One region of the Psychrobacillus sp. FSL K6-1464 genome, then DNA from elsewhere that is predicted to be linked to it. Evidence: a T-box and tRNA genes for the amino acid it is inferred to sense, from the RefSeq annotation. Region 1 holds a T-box; the other regions hold tRNA genes.
What was found. A T-box is a leader RNA that pairs with one kind of tRNA and senses whether it is charged. The one in region 1 lies ahead of ileS (isoleucine--tRNA ligase), so its partner is inferred to be a tRNA-Ile.

Region 1 (4,970 bases):
GATTAGAGAAGAATTAAACCAACCACGATACTGATCTGATCCCTCTAGGTATAAGTCAGCTGGGAATACTAAATCATCCCGTTCTTCTAGAACACCTTGATGAGATGAACCCGAATCAAACCATACATCCATGATATCTGTTTCTTTCGTAAAGATACCATTTGGACTACCAATATGAGTGAATCCTTCAGGTAATAATTCCTTCGCTTCTCTTTCAAACCAAATATTCGATCCGTGCTCTCGGAATAGTTTAGAAACATGTGAAATCGTCTCTTCTGTCAGGATTGGTTCTCCATCTTCCCCATAAAATACCGGAATTGGAACTCCCCATACACGTTGTCGAGAAATACACCAGTCTCCACGATCACGAATCATGTTAAATAGACGAGTCTCTCCCCATGCAGGAGTAAATTTTGTATCTCGAATTGCTTGTAGTAATTCATCTCTAAATGCCTCAATTGAAGCAAACCATTGAGCAGTAGCACGATAAATAACTGGTTTTTTTGTACGCCAGTCATGTGGATATGAATGCGTAAAGAATGTAAGTTTCTCAAGTGCACCAGCAGCTTCTAGAGCTTCTGTAATTGCTTTGTTAGCTGTATCATAAAATAATCCTTCAAAACCTGGTGCTTCAGCAGTCATAACACCGCGGTCATCCACTGGACAAAGGACATCTAATCCATAAGCTTTACCAACATAAAAGTCATCTTCCCCGTGACCAGGCGCTGTATGAACACAACCAGTACCAGATTCAGTTGTTACATGCTCCCCAAGAATGATAAGAGAATCACGATCGTATAAAGGATGTTTTGCAACTAAGCGATCCATTTCTTGACCTAATAGTGTACGCTCTACTGTGTATTCTTCCCAGCCTAATTCTTCTGCAACAGCTTTTACTAAATCTAATGCAACAACAAACTTAGAACCATTCGTTTCGACAACTGCATACTCCACTTTTGGATGTAAAGAAATAGCTAAGTTCGCAGGAATAGTCCAAGGTGTTGTAGTCCAAATGATAAACTTTGTTCCTTCTTCAAGAACTCCCTTACCTTCCGTTACCTTAAAGCTTACATAGATAGATGGTGATTTTTTATCTTGGTATTCAATTTCAGCTTCTGCTAATGCTGATTCACTAGAAGGTGACCAGTAAACAGGCTTTAATCCTTTATAAATGTATCCTTTTTTAGCCATCGCACCGAATACTTCGATTTGACGTGATTCAAAATCAGAAGTCAATGTAACATATGGGTTTTCCCAGTCACCACGAACACCCAGACGTTTGAACTGCGAGCGTTGATTATCAATTTGTTGATAAGCATACTCTTCACAAAGCTTTCTAAACTCTGCTAAAGACAGTTCTTTACGTTTCACACCTTTATTTGTTAATGCTTGCTCGATTGGAAGACCATGTGTATCCCAACCTGGAACATATGGTGCGTGGAAACCTGTCATAGACTTATGACGGACAATCATATCTTTCAATACTTTGTTTAATGCGTGACCCATATGAAGATCACCATTTGCGTACGGTGGTCCATCATGCAGTACAAAAAATGGTCGATCTTTAGTATGATCCTGTACTTTTTTATAGATATCCTGCTCTGCCCATTTCGCTTGGATTTCTAACTCTTTCACTGGTAAGTTTCCACGCATTGGGAAAGCTGTCTTAGGCATTAATAACGTATCTTTGTATTCCATCTTATTACCTCCTAATTAGTAAAAACGTAAAAATTGTATTAATCTACACGTAAACAAAAAAACTCCCATCCCAAAAAGGGACGAGGAGTTATGCTCGCGGTACCACCCTACTTGCGATTTCTCAAAAAATCGCCGCTTAGAATGCCATAACGGGGCACTAACCGAAGACACTTACTAAAAAGTTCAGTGCCCTTGCTCCAAAGTGATAATCTAAAGAGTTTATATTCCTGAGCTCTCACCATCCTCAGGTCGCTTTATCAAAAACAAATTTAGACGTCTTTTTCTACGCATATTATATGATATGAAATTATTATAGGTAAAGTATGGCGATGAGTCAAGAAATGTTAATCTTCTGTTACAGATAGTCGATCAATTACTTCTGTATCCACATCATATTGCATTAAATGATTCCAATCATCAGTATTGATTAAGTCTAACTGTGCTTCTACTAACATTTTAAAGCGATTGCGGAAAACTTTTGATTGTTTCTTGAGATCCTCTATTTCCATCGCAATTCTTCTAGCTTTCGTTAAAGCTTCATTAACGATTCGGTCAGCATTTTTCTCTGCCTCTTTCACAATCAGCTTCGCTTCTTTTTGTGAATTGCGACGGACTTCTTCTGCAGCCTCCTGAGCAACGACAATGGATTTATGTAGTGTTTCTTCAATCGAAGTAAAATGACCAACCTGTTCGCTTGATGTTTTAAGCTTTGTTTCTAATTCTTTTTTTTCTTTCGTCAAAATTTCAAGGTCTTTCATTATTTGGTCAAGGAATTCATTTACTTCATCTTCATTGTACCCTCTAAATCCTTTACTAAATTCCTTGTTATGTATATCAAGTGGTGTTAGTGGCATTTTAACATCTCCTTCACTTTACTAAACTTATATTCTTTCTCCCATTATACATTTCTACGAGATTGAATACATCTATATTTGAAATATTCTTATAAAAATTAATTTTTTAGTTCTAATCTACCTATTTGTAATCGAATTTTATCTTTTTTTGTCCTGCCTTCCATCATGATTAATTTCACTCTTCCATGTCCTCTTATAGAAATGAGATCGAGTTCTTGTAATTCAAGGGATACTTGATCTTTCTCGGACCAGTTCACTTTCACTTTCCCACTTTGAATAAGAGATGCAGACTTTTGACGAGAAATATTAAAAATTGAGGCAATTACAGTGTCTAAACGGAGTGAGCTTACCGTTAAGGTCTCAGTCATCCATTCCTCCTGTTGAACAAAATAGTCTTGTGGATTTCCTACATCATCGATATGAACTTTCACTTTTCCAATAGATGTAAAATTAGCTCGTACATAATCCAGTACCTCTAAAGCTACCACGAACTGAATGGCACCATCTTGTACACGTATATCTCCAAATTTACTCCGATCAATTCCTAAGGACATCATCGAACCAAGCACGTCCTTATGTTTTAACGTTACAAATTTAGTAGGGTAATGGACCTCAACTACTCTCATAGAGAAATCAATTTCCGATGGCACATAATAGGAAGGAAACAATAGAACTCTTCTTCTCTCCGCATCCTCTAATGCACCTTCAGCGCTAGAACCAATATCTTCATATTGTCTACGAATCGAGTCTACTATAAATTGTTGCCTAGGATCTAGAAAGTCCGTTAACTTAGGTGCATATCGGTCCTCTACTTCCCGCATCATACTTACAACCTGCTCAATAAAAGGCTGTTCTTCTTTTCTAAAATGTTGCAATACATTTTCCATTATAATATTTCCCTTTCAATTATAGTAAAAAACCCCACGGAAGTGAGGTTAGAGAACTATATTAGCTATATAATATATACCCGTCATTGCTAGGTTTAATACAAAAATTGCAACGATTGGTGAAATATCAATCATTCCTAGTGGTGGAATAATTTTTCTAAACGGTTCTAAGTATGGTTCACAAATTCTACCTAAAAACTTCCCGAAACTCGATTGTTGAATGCTAGGTACCCAAGACATTAAAATATATGCAATTAATGCATACGAATAAATTCGAACACCTAAACTTAATAAAGTTAAAACTAATGCCATAGTATAATTACTCCTCTGTTAATCTAGGTCGTTATAGTAATAATCCGATATTGCTCCATCGACTTCTACTGAATCGGGTGCACAAAGGAATATATCCGTACCTATTCTTTGTATATCTCCACCTAAAGCGTACACTGTTCCACTTAAAAAGTCGATAATTCGAATTCCTTGTTCCTTGTCAATACGTTGCAAATTTACAATCACTGCTTTTTTACTTTTTAAGTGTTCAGATATATCTTGTGCTTCTGCATATACTCTTGGCTCTATTAATATTACTTTGGAAGACTTTTGGACATTTTGAATACTAACAAGATTAGGAGTATTTATTTCCTTAGGCGTGGTATTGAATTTACGTTCTTTAGGTACTGACTTTGCTGTTTGTTGCTTTATATTGTTATCTGCCGTTTTTTGTTGTTGAGGTCTTGACTGCTGCGTTTCTGATGCTTCCTCTTCTTCATCTAAGTAAAAGAAATTTTTCATCCAGTTTTTCATGCTATTCAATACCCTCCTTCTCTTTTCCAACCAATGCTGTTCCAATTCTTATAAAGGTAGCACCTTCTTCTATTGCTATTTCATAGTCTCCAGACATTCCCATGGAAAGTTCTGTACAAGGTGCGTTAACTATTTGTTTAGCTGCTATTTTACTTTGAAGTTGCTTCAATTTTTGAAAAACATTTCGGATGATTGTGTCATCTTCTGTATTAGGAGCCATCGTCATAAGTCCAATAACACGAATTTTTTCATGGTTGTGGAGTTGATCTATAAATGCTTCTACTTCATCATAAGGAAGACCATGCTTTGACTCTTCTTGCGATACGTTTACTTGTACAAAACAATCCTTCGTAGAGGTAGCTCTTTTCTCAATTTCATCTGCAAGACTCATCCGATCCAATGAATGGAGGTATTTTATATGATTAATTACTGATTTCACTTTTCTTGTTTGAAGTGACCCTATGTAATGCCATTGAACATCACTAGAAATGGCATCTAACTTCTTCTTTAAACCCTCTGGTCTATTTTCACCCAAATGCATAACACGATTCTCGATTACTTCATTTGTTCGATTAACAGAAACTTCCTTTGTAACTGCAATTAGAGTTATATCTTCTAACTTTCTATTTGCTCGATTGCTAGCACTTTGCATACGTTGTTGAATTTGTTCTAAATTTTGTTTTACATTTGTCATTCGAAACCCAACTTTTCATCAATTGTTTATATT
Region 2 (4,970 bases), 1.1 Mb from region 1:
GAATGGTTGGAAATCATTCGAAGAGTGTAAAGGCAGAAGGGAGCTTGACTGCGAGACCTACAAGTCGAGCAGGGTCGAAAGACGGGCTTAGTGATCCGGTGGTTCCGCATGGAAGGGCCATCGCTCAACGGATAAAAGCTACCCCGGGGATAACAGGCTTATCTCCCCCAAGAGTCCACATCGACGGGGAGGTTTGGCACCTCGATGTCGGCTCATCGCATCCTGGGGCTGTAGTCGGTCCCAAGGGTTGGGCTGTTCGCCCATTAAAGCGGTACGCGAGCTGGGTTCAGAACGTCGTGAGACAGTTCGGTCCCTATCCGTCGTGGGCGTAGGAAATTTGAGAGGAGCTGTCCTTAGTACGAGAGGACCGGGATGGACACACCGCTGGTGTACCAGTTGTTCTGCCAAGAGCATCGCTGGGTAGCTATGTGTGGACGGGATAAGTGCTGAAAGCATCTAAGCACGAAGCCCCCCTCAAGATGAGATTTCCCATTACGCAAGTAAGTAAGATCCCTCAAAGACGATGAGGTAGATAGGTTCGGGGTGGAAGCGTGGCGACACGTGCAGCTGACGAATACTAATCGATCGAGGACTTAACCAAATTTGTTTAACGTAACAATGTCGTTTATCCAGTTTTGAAAGAATAAAACTTTTTTAAAATAACTCTTGTATTATTCTACAGAGTTGTTATAATAAAGGATGTCTTTCAAAAGTATTCAAGTCTAGTGACGATAGCGAAGAGGTCACACCCGTTCCCATACCGAACACGGAAGTTAAGCTCTTCAGCGCCGATGGTAGTTGGGGGTTTCCCCCTGTGAGAGTAGGACGTCGCTGGGCTTGCAATAAAATTATATATCCCATGGAGGATTAGCTCAGCTGGGAGAGCATCTGCCTTACAAGCAGAGGGTCGGCGGTTCGAGCCCGTCATCCTCCACCATATATTTACTCCTGCCGGAGTAGCTCAACTGGTAGAGCAACTGACTTGTAATCAGTAGGTTGAGGGTTCAAGTCCTTTCTCCGGCACCACTTTTTTCGAGCCATTAGCTCAGTTGGTAGAGCATCTGACTTTTAATCAGAGGGTCGTAGGTTCGAATCCTACATGGCTCATCACTTTTTATAGTGAATTATATTTTTTGCGGGTGTGGCGGAACTGGCAGACGCACTAGACTTAGGATCTAGCGCCGCAAGGCGTGGGGGTTCGACTCCCTTCACCCGCACCATTTAATTTAATAACCGAGCGGAAGTAGTTCAGTGGTAGAACACCACCTTGCCAAGGTGGGGGTCGCGAGTTCGAACCTCGTCTTCCGCTCCAAAGATTCACTAAAGTGCCGGGGTGGCGGAACTGGCAGACGCACAGGACTTAAAATCCTGCGGTAGGTGACTACCGTACCGGTTCGATTCCGGTCCTCGGCACCACTTTTTTGAAACATTGCGCTCGTAGCTCAATTGGATAGAGCACTTGACTACGAATCAAGAGGTTGCAGGTTCGAGTCCTGCCGAGCGCACCATATAACGGGAAGTAGCTCAGCTTGGTAGAGCACTTGGTTTGGGACCAAGGGGTCGCAGGTTCGAATCCTGTCTTCCCGACCAGTTATTATTTTCGGGGCCTTAGCTCAGCTGGGAGAGCGCCTGCCTTGCACGCAGGAGGTCAGCGGTTCGATCCCGCTAGGCTCCACCATGAACATTGAAAACTGAACATGCAAAACGTTAAGAAACATAGCTTTCAACTAACTTGTTAGGATGATAGCAAAACAATTTTGGACATCATTTAATGATGATGCCAGCAAAACAAAATGAGCTTTTAAACTAGTTCTAATTTGTCCGCTTTCAATGTGCTCTGCATACTGGAAGTGAACTATTATGGAGAGTTTGATCCTGGCTCAGGACGAACGCTGGCGGCATGCCTAATACATGCAAGTCGAGCGAATGACGAAGAAGCTTGCTTCTTCTGATTTAGCGGCGGACGGGTGAGTAACACGTGGGCAACCTGCCCTGTAGATTGGGATAACTCCGGGAAACCGGGGCTAATACCGAATAATCCATTTCCTCACATGGGGAGATGTTAAAAGACGGTTTCGGCTGTCACTACAGGATGGGCCCGCGGCGCATTAGCTAGTTGGTGAGGTAACGGCTCACCAAGGCGACGATGCGTAGCCGACCTGAGAGGGTGATCGGCCACACTGGGACTGAGACACGGCCCAGACTCCTACGGGAGGCAGCAGTAGGGAATCTTCCACAATGGACGAAAGTCTGATGGAGCAATGCCGCGTGAGTGAAGAAGGTTTTCGGATCGTAAAACTCTGTTGTGAGGGAAGAACAAGTATGAGAGTAACTGCTCGTACCTTGACGGTACCTCATTAGAAAGCCACGGCTAACTACGTGCCAGCAGCCGCGGTAATACGTAGGTGGCAAGCGTTGTCCGGAATTATTGGGCGTAAAGCGCGCGCAGGCGGTCCTTTAAGTCTGATGTGAAATCCCACGGCTCAACCGTGGAAGGTCATTGGAAACTGGGGGACTTGAGTACAGAAGAGGAAAGCGGAATTCCAAGTGTAGCGGTGAAATGCGTAGAGATTTGGAGGAACACCAGTGGCGAAGGCGGCTTTCTGGTCTGTAACTGACGCTGAGGCGCGAAAGCGTGGGGAGCAAACAGGATTAGATACCCTGGTAGTCCACGCCGTAAACGATGAGTGCTAAGTGTTAGGGGGTTTCCGCCCCTTAGTGCTGCAGCTAACGCATTAAGCACTCCGCCTGGGGAGTACGGTCGCAAGACTGAAACTCAAAGGAATTGACGGGGGCCCGCACAAGCGGTGGAGCATGTGGTTTAATTCGAAGCAACGCGAAGAACCTTACCAGGTCTTGACATCCCGCTGACCGGCCTAGAGATAGGCTTTTCCCTTCGGGGACAGCGGTGACAGGTGGTGCATGGTTGTCGTCAGCTCGTGTCGTGAGATGTTGGGTTAAGTCCCGCAACGAGCGCAACCCTTGATCTTAGTTGCCAGCATTTAGTTGGGCACTCTAAGGTGACTGCCGGTGATAAACCGGAGGAAGGTGGGGATGACGTCAAATCATCATGCCCCTTATGACCTGGGCTACACACGTGCTACAATGGACGGTACAGAGGGTCGCAACCCCGCGAGGGTGAGCAAATCCCATAAAACCGTTCTCAGTTCGGATTGTAGGCTGCAACTCGCCTACATGAAGCCGGAATCGCTAGTAATCGTGGATCAGCATGCCACGGTGAATACGTTCCCGGGCCTTGTACACACCGCCCGTCACACCACGAGAGTTTGTAACACCCGAAGTCGGTGGGGTAACCCTTACGGGAGCCAGCCGCCGAAGGTGGGACAGATGATTGGGGTGAAGTCGTAACAAGGTAGCCGTATCGGAAGGTGCGGCTGGATCACCTCCTTTCTAAGGATAATATCGGAATACGAATCTTTATTCGTATCTTAACGTTTTGCAGTTCAGTTTTGAATGTTCATATTAATATATGGAAATTCAAAGAGGGCCTATAGCTCAGCTGGTTAGAGCGCACGCCTGATAAGCGTGAGGTCGATGGTTCGAGTCCATTTAGGCCCACCATACCCTTTTTTTGTTTCGGGGCCTTAGCTCAGCTGGGAGAGCGCCTGCCTTGCACGCAGGAGGTCAGCGGTTCGATCCCGCTAGGCTCCACCAAAGATTATAATTTGTTCTTTGAAAACTGGATAAAACGACATTGAAACAATAAACAACAAGAAATTCTGTTGTGATTATTTACGTAATCACGACGTGTAAGACTTTTTAACTTTTAGGTTAAGTTAATAAGGGCGCACGGTGAATGCCTTGGCACTAGGAGTCGACGAAGGACGGCACTAACACCGATATGCTTCGGGGAGCTGTAAGTGAGCTTTGATCCGGAGATTTCCGAATGGGGAAACCCACTGTTCGTAATGGAGCAGTACATTTGCGTGAATACATAGCGCATCTGAGACACACCCAGGGAACTGAAACATCTAAGTACCTGGAGGAAGAGAAAGAAAATTCGATTCCCTGAGTAGCGGCGAGCGAAACGGGAATAGCCCAAACCAAAAGGCTTGCCTTTTGGGGTTGTAGGACACTCTACATAGAGTTACAAAGGAATGAGTTAGACGAAGCGATCTGGAAAGGTCCGCAGGATAGGGTAAAAGCCCCGTAGTCTAAAATTCATTCTCTCTTGAGTGTATCCTGAGTACGGCGGAACACGTGAAATTCCGTCGGAATCTGGGAGGACCATCTCCCAAGGCTAAATACTACCTAGTGACCGATAGTGAACCAGTACCGTGAGGGAAAGGTGAAAAGCACCCCGGAAGGGGAGTGAAATAGATCCTGAAACCGTGTGCCTACAAGTAGTTAGAGCCCGTTAATGGGTGATAGCGTGCCTTTTGTAGAATGAACCGGCGAGTTACGATCCCATGCAAGGTTAAGTCGAGAAGACGGAGCCGCAGCGAAAGCGAGTCTGAATAGGGCGAATGAGTATGTGGTCGTAGACCCGAAACCAGGTGATCTACCCATGTCCAGGATGAAGGTAAGGTAACACTTACTGGAGGTCCGAACCCACGCACGTTGAAAAGTGCGGGGATGAGGTGTGGGTAGCGGAGAAATTCCAATCGAACCTGGAGATAGCTGGTTCTCTCCGAAATAGCTTTAGGGCTAGCCTCAAACGTTAGAATCTTGGAGGTAGAGCACTGTTTGGACTAGGGGCCCATCCCGGGTTACCGAATTCAGACAAACTCCGAATGCCAATGATTTATGTTTGGGAGTCAGACTGCGAGTGATAAGATCCGTAGTCAAGAGGGAAACAGCCCAGACCACCAGCTAAGGTCCCAAAGTATTTGTTAAGTGGAAAAGGATGTGGCGTTGCTTAGACAACCAGGATGTTGGCTTAGAAGCAGCCATCATTTAAAGAGTGCGTAATAGCTCACTGGTCGAGTGACGCTGCGCCGAAAATGTAT
Region 3 (4,970 bases), 1.7 Mb from region 1:
TGCTTACCCTATCCTTCTGCGTCCCCCCATTACTCAAACGGTGGTTTGGTGGTACAGGAATATCAACCTGTTATCCATCGCCTACGCCTATCGGCCTCGGCTTAGGTCCCGACTAACCCTGAGCGGACGAGCCTTCCTCAGGAAACCTTAGTCATACGGTGGACGGGATTCTCACCCGTCTTTCGCTACTCATACCGGCATTCTCACTTCTAAGCGCTCCACCAGTCCTTCCGGTCTGACTTCAACGCCCTTAGAACGCTCTCCTACCACTGATACCAAAGGTATCAATCCACAGCTTCGGTGATTTGTTTAGCCCCGATACATTTTCGGCGCAGCGTCACTCGACCAGTGAGCTATTACGCACTCTTTAAATGATGGCTGCTTCTAAGCCAACATCCTGGTTGTCTAAGCAACGCCACATCCTTTTCCACTTAACAAATACTTTGGGACCTTAGCTGGTGGTCTGGGCTGTTTCCCTCTTGACTACGGATCTTATCACTCGCAGTCTGACTCCCAAACATAAATCATTGGCATTCGGAGTTTGTCTGAATTCGGTAACCCGGGATGGGCCCCTAGTCCAAACAGTGCTCTACCTCCAAGATTCTAACGTTTGAGGCTAGCCCTAAAGCTATTTCGGAGAGAACCAGCTATCTCCAGGTTCGATTGGAATTTCTCCGCTACCCACACCTCATCCCCGCACTTTTCAACGTGCGTGGGTTCGGACCTCCAGTAAGTGTTACCTTACCTTCATCCTGGACATGGGTAGATCACCTGGTTTCGGGTCTACGACCACATACTCATTCGCCCTATTCAGACTCGCTTTCGCTGCGGCTCCGTCTTCTCGACTTAACCTTGCATGGGATCGTAACTCGCCGGTTCATTCTACAAAAGGCACGCTATCACCCATTAACGGGCTCTAACTACTTGTAGGCACACGGTTTCAGGATCTATTTCACTCCCCTTCCGGGGTGCTTTTCACCTTTCCCTCACGGTACTGGTTCACTATCGGTCACTAGGTAGTATTTAGCCTTGGGAGATGGTCCTCCCAGATTCCGACGGAATTTCACGTGTTCCGCCGTACTCAGGATACACTCAAGAGAGAATGAATTTTAGACTACGGGGCTTTTACCCTATCCTGCGGACCTTTCCAGATCGCTTCGTCTAACTCATTCCTTTGTAACTCTATGTAGAGTGTCCTACAACCCCAAAAGGCAAGCCTTTTGGTTTGGGCTATTCCCGTTTCGCTCGCCGCTACTCAGGGAATCGAATTTTCTTTCTCTTCCTCCAGGTACTTAGATGTTTCAGTTCCCTGGGTGTGTCTCAGATGCGCTATGTATTCACGCAAATGTACTGCTCCATTACGAACAGTGGGTTTCCCCATTCGGAAATCTCCGGATCAAAGCTCACTTACAGCTCCCCGAAGCATATCGGTGTTAGTGCCGTCCTTCGTCGACTCCTAGTGCCAAGGCATTCACCGTGCGCCCTTATTAACTTAACCTAAAAGTTAAAAAGTCTTACACGTTGTGATTACGTAAATAATCACAACAGAATTTCTTGTTGTTTATTGTTTCAATGTCGTTTTATCCAGTTTTCAAAGAACAAATAATAATCTTTGGTGGAGCCTAGCGGGATCGAACCGCTGACCTCCTGCGTGCAAGGCAGGCGCTCTCCCAGCTGAGCTAAGGCCCCGGGGTTTAAAAAGGGTATGGTGGGCCTAAATGGACTCGAACCATCGACCTCACGCTTATCAGGCGTGCGCTCTAACCAGCTGAGCTATAGGCCCTCTTTGAATTTCCATATAATAAATATGAACATTCAAAACTGAACTGCAAAACGTTAAGATACGAATAAAGATTCGTATTCCGATATTATCCTTAGAAAGGAGGTGATCCAGCCGCACCTTCCGATACGGCTACCTTGTTACGACTTCACCCCAATCATCTGTCCCACCTTCGGCGGCTGGCTCCCGTAAGGGTTACCCCACCGACTTCGGGTGTTACAAACTCTCGTGGTGTGACGGGCGGTGTGTACAAGGCCCGGGAACGTATTCACCGTGGCATGCTGATCCACGATTACTAGCGATTCCGGCTTCATGTAGGCGAGTTGCAGCCTACAATCCGAACTGAGAACGGTTTTATGGGATTTGCTCACCCTCGCGGGGTTGCGACCCTCTGTACCGTCCATTGTAGCACGTGTGTAGCCCAGGTCATAAGGGGCATGATGATTTGACGTCATCCCCACCTTCCTCCGGTTTATCACCGGCAGTCACCTTAGAGTGCCCAACTAAATGCTGGCAACTAAGATCAAGGGTTGCGCTCGTTGCGGGACTTAACCCAACATCTCACGACACGAGCTGACGACAACCATGCACCACCTGTCACCGCTGTCCCCGAAGGGAAAAGCCTATCTCTAGGCCGGTCAGCGGGATGTCAAGACCTGGTAAGGTTCTTCGCGTTGCTTCGAATTAAACCACATGCTCCACCGCTTGTGCGGGCCCCCGTCAATTCCTTTGAGTTTCAGTCTTGCGACCGTACTCCCCAGGCGGAGTGCTTAATGCGTTAGCTGCAGCACTAAGGGGCGGAAACCCCCTAACACTTAGCACTCATCGTTTACGGCGTGGACTACCAGGGTATCTAATCCTGTTTGCTCCCCACGCTTTCGCGCCTCAGCGTCAGTTACAGACCAGAAAGCCGCCTTCGCCACTGGTGTTCCTCCAAATCTCTACGCATTTCACCGCTACACTTGGAATTCCGCTTTCCTCTTCTGTACTCAAGTCCCCCAGTTTCCAATGACCTTCCACGGTTGAGCCGTGGGATTTCACATCAGACTTAAAGGACCGCCTGCGCGCGCTTTACGCCCAATAATTCCGGACAACGCTTGCCACCTACGTATTACCGCGGCTGCTGGCACGTAGTTAGCCGTGGCTTTCTAATGAGGTACCGTCAAGGTACGAGCAGTTACTCTCGTACTTGTTCTTCCCTCACAACAGAGTTTTACGATCCGAAAACCTTCTTCACTCACGCGGCATTGCTCCATCAGACTTTCGTCCATTGTGGAAGATTCCCTACTGCTGCCTCCCGTAGGAGTCTGGGCCGTGTCTCAGTCCCAGTGTGGCCGATCACCCTCTCAGGTCGGCTACGCATCGTCGCCTTGGTGAGCCGTTACCTCACCAACTAGCTAATGCGCCGCGGGCCCATCCTGTAGTGACAGCGAGATGCCGTCTTTTAACATCTCCCCATGTGAGGAAATGGATTATTCGGTATTAGCCCCGGTTTCCCGGAGTTATCCCAATCTACAGGGCAGGTTGCCCACGTGTTACTCACCCGTCCGCCGCTAAATCAGAAGAAGCAAGCTTCTTCGTCATTCGCTCGACTTGCATGTATTAGGCATGCCGCCAGCGTTCGTCCTGAGCCAGGATCAAACTCTCCATAATAGTTCACTTTCAGTATGCAGAGCATATTGAGAGCGAACAAATTAGAACTAGTTTAAAAGCTCATTTTGTTTTGCTGGCATCATCATTAAATGATGTCCAAAATTGTTTTGCTATCATCCTAACTAAGTTAGTTGAAAGCTATGTTTCTTAACGTTTTGCATGTTCAGTTTTCAATGTTCATTTTGTTGTGTCGTTTTTTGCGACTTCTCTAATTTACCATCGTACTCGTTAAGTGTCAAGAAGTTTTTCTAAAAAACTTTTTCACTATTATTTGTTTGAAATAGTTTGTGTTGTTTTTGACGACGCTTATTATAATACCATGCATTTATTTATTATGTCAACAATAAAAACGAACAAATTTCATTGTTCGTTTTTAAATGTTGTTTCTACATCATCACTTTGTAGTATCTATGCATGATCGCGTTGCTTTTGGTTTGCTGTTCTTCAATTGAAATATACCCTTTATCTATTAGAAACTCGATGAAAACCTCTAAATCTACAGAGTAGTTTTTAAGCTCTTCTTGCTCATGAATTTCTTGGATCGTCCAAAACTCTTTTGACCCAAGTACTTCTATAATGTGTTGCGCTCCATCTTTTGATCGGGAATGAATCAAAAAGTCACTCGCTAAAAACAAAAGCTCTAATCTTTTTTCTAATGATTCATCACTAGAGATTAACTCATCGTACAATTTATATATAGAAGGATCTAATGCTTTTACTTGATTCCATACCATCACTTCTGGATGCATACCATTTTCAAAAACAGCTAATCGTGCTAGATGATGTAAAGAATCTACCATATGATTATAGGCATCTAAGAAATTACGTTGTTCAAAAAATAGCTTCCCTTCTAAATACCGTCTCGTTAGTTTGGCAAACTCTATACCCATTCGAGCTTTTCTTCCGTTTATCGGAAATACGTATAGCTCTTGTTTTAAACTTTCTACATATTCATTGCGATCAAATACCACACGACCGTTGATTAACCAATCCACCAGTTTCGGGTTAGTTCCCAACAAGAGCCATTTTCTTAACTGCTTTTCTGTAATTATATGAAGCGCAGTTTTTTTATCCTCATACGTATAATGCTTTGTAAAAACAGGTACCTCAGATTCTTTCGTTAATATTAATAAAATAGAGTCAAACATATCTGTAATAGGACTAAAATCTGCCCGTTTCTCTACTAAAATAACACCAAGTGTATTAGGTTCACTTGCTCTTTCTTGATAAATCGGTCTCAATAACGCTTCCAAAATGAAGCCTCCTTTATTTACTTCTACTATAAATTTTCGACAACTTTTCTATATTTCCTTCTATCAATTCATTCCTAACTTAACTTTATACTAAAATATGATATAGTGTATGTAGAAATTAGGAGGCTGAAAAATGAAACCCTATAAAAACAAAATAAATCGTATACGTTCGTTTGCACTTGGACTTATATTCTTTGGTTTTATCATTATGTACGGTGCAATCTTTTTTAAAGATAACGGTATATTAGTTACCATTTTCGTAACGCTGGGGCTACTATCTATTT

Region 2: it has a tRNA-Ile gene. The T-box ahead of ileS (isoleucine--tRNA ligase) is inferred to sense a tRNA for this amino acid. The anticodon was not compared.
Region 3: it has a tRNA-Ile gene. The T-box ahead of ileS (isoleucine--tRNA ligase) is inferred to sense a tRNA for this amino acid. The anticodon was not compared.

What each region holds. Positions count from the first base shown of each region.
Region 1 is NZ_JBBOOP010000001.1:1,180,219-1,185,188, reverse strand. Features, by position in the region: gene ileS (isoleucine--tRNA ligase) at 1-1,698, opposite strand, end outside; T-box leader at 1,772-1,993, opposite strand; gene MKX39_RS05635 (DivIVA domain-containing protein) at 2,043-2,552, opposite strand; gene MKX39_RS05630 (YlmH family RNA-binding protein) at 2,651-3,439, opposite strand; gene MKX39_RS05625 (YggT family protein) at 3,488-3,751, opposite strand; gene MKX39_RS05620 (cell division protein SepF) at 3,770-4,243, opposite strand; gene MKX39_RS05615 (YggS family pyridoxal phosphate-dependent enzyme) at 4,245-4,937, opposite strand.
Region 2 is NZ_JBBOOP010000001.1:93,768-98,737, forward strand. Features, by position in the region: rRNA gene MKX39_RS00440 (23S ribosomal RNA) at 1-601, shown strand, start outside; rRNA gene rrf (5S ribosomal RNA) at 722-837, shown strand; tRNA gene MKX39_RS00450 (tRNA-Val) at 862-937, shown strand; tRNA gene MKX39_RS00455 (tRNA-Thr) at 951-1,026, shown strand; tRNA gene MKX39_RS00460 (tRNA-Lys) at 1,035-1,107, shown strand; tRNA gene MKX39_RS00465 (tRNA-Leu) at 1,136-1,220, shown strand; tRNA gene MKX39_RS00470 (tRNA-Gly) at 1,238-1,312, shown strand; tRNA gene MKX39_RS00475 (tRNA-Leu) at 1,328-1,416, shown strand; tRNA gene MKX39_RS00480 (tRNA-Arg) at 1,432-1,508, shown strand; tRNA gene MKX39_RS00485 (tRNA-Pro) at 1,514-1,590, shown strand; tRNA gene MKX39_RS00490 (tRNA-Ala) at 1,603-1,678, shown strand; rRNA gene MKX39_RS00495 (16S ribosomal RNA) at 1,858-3,411, shown strand; tRNA gene MKX39_RS00500 (tRNA-Ile) at 3,506-3,582, shown strand; tRNA gene MKX39_RS00505 (tRNA-Ala) at 3,600-3,675, shown strand; rRNA gene MKX39_RS00510 (23S ribosomal RNA) at 3,791-4,970, shown strand, end outside.
Region 3 is NZ_JBBOOP010000001.1:2,857,274-2,862,243, forward strand. Features, by position in the region: rRNA gene MKX39_RS14560 (23S ribosomal RNA) at 1-1,498, opposite strand, end outside; tRNA gene MKX39_RS14565 (tRNA-Ala) at 1,614-1,689, opposite strand; tRNA gene MKX39_RS14570 (tRNA-Ile) at 1,707-1,783, opposite strand; rRNA gene MKX39_RS14575 (16S ribosomal RNA) at 1,879-3,433, opposite strand; gene MKX39_RS14580 (nucleotidyltransferase-like protein) at 3,820-4,686, opposite strand; gene MKX39_RS14585 (YgzB family protein) at 4,820-4,970, shown strand, end outside.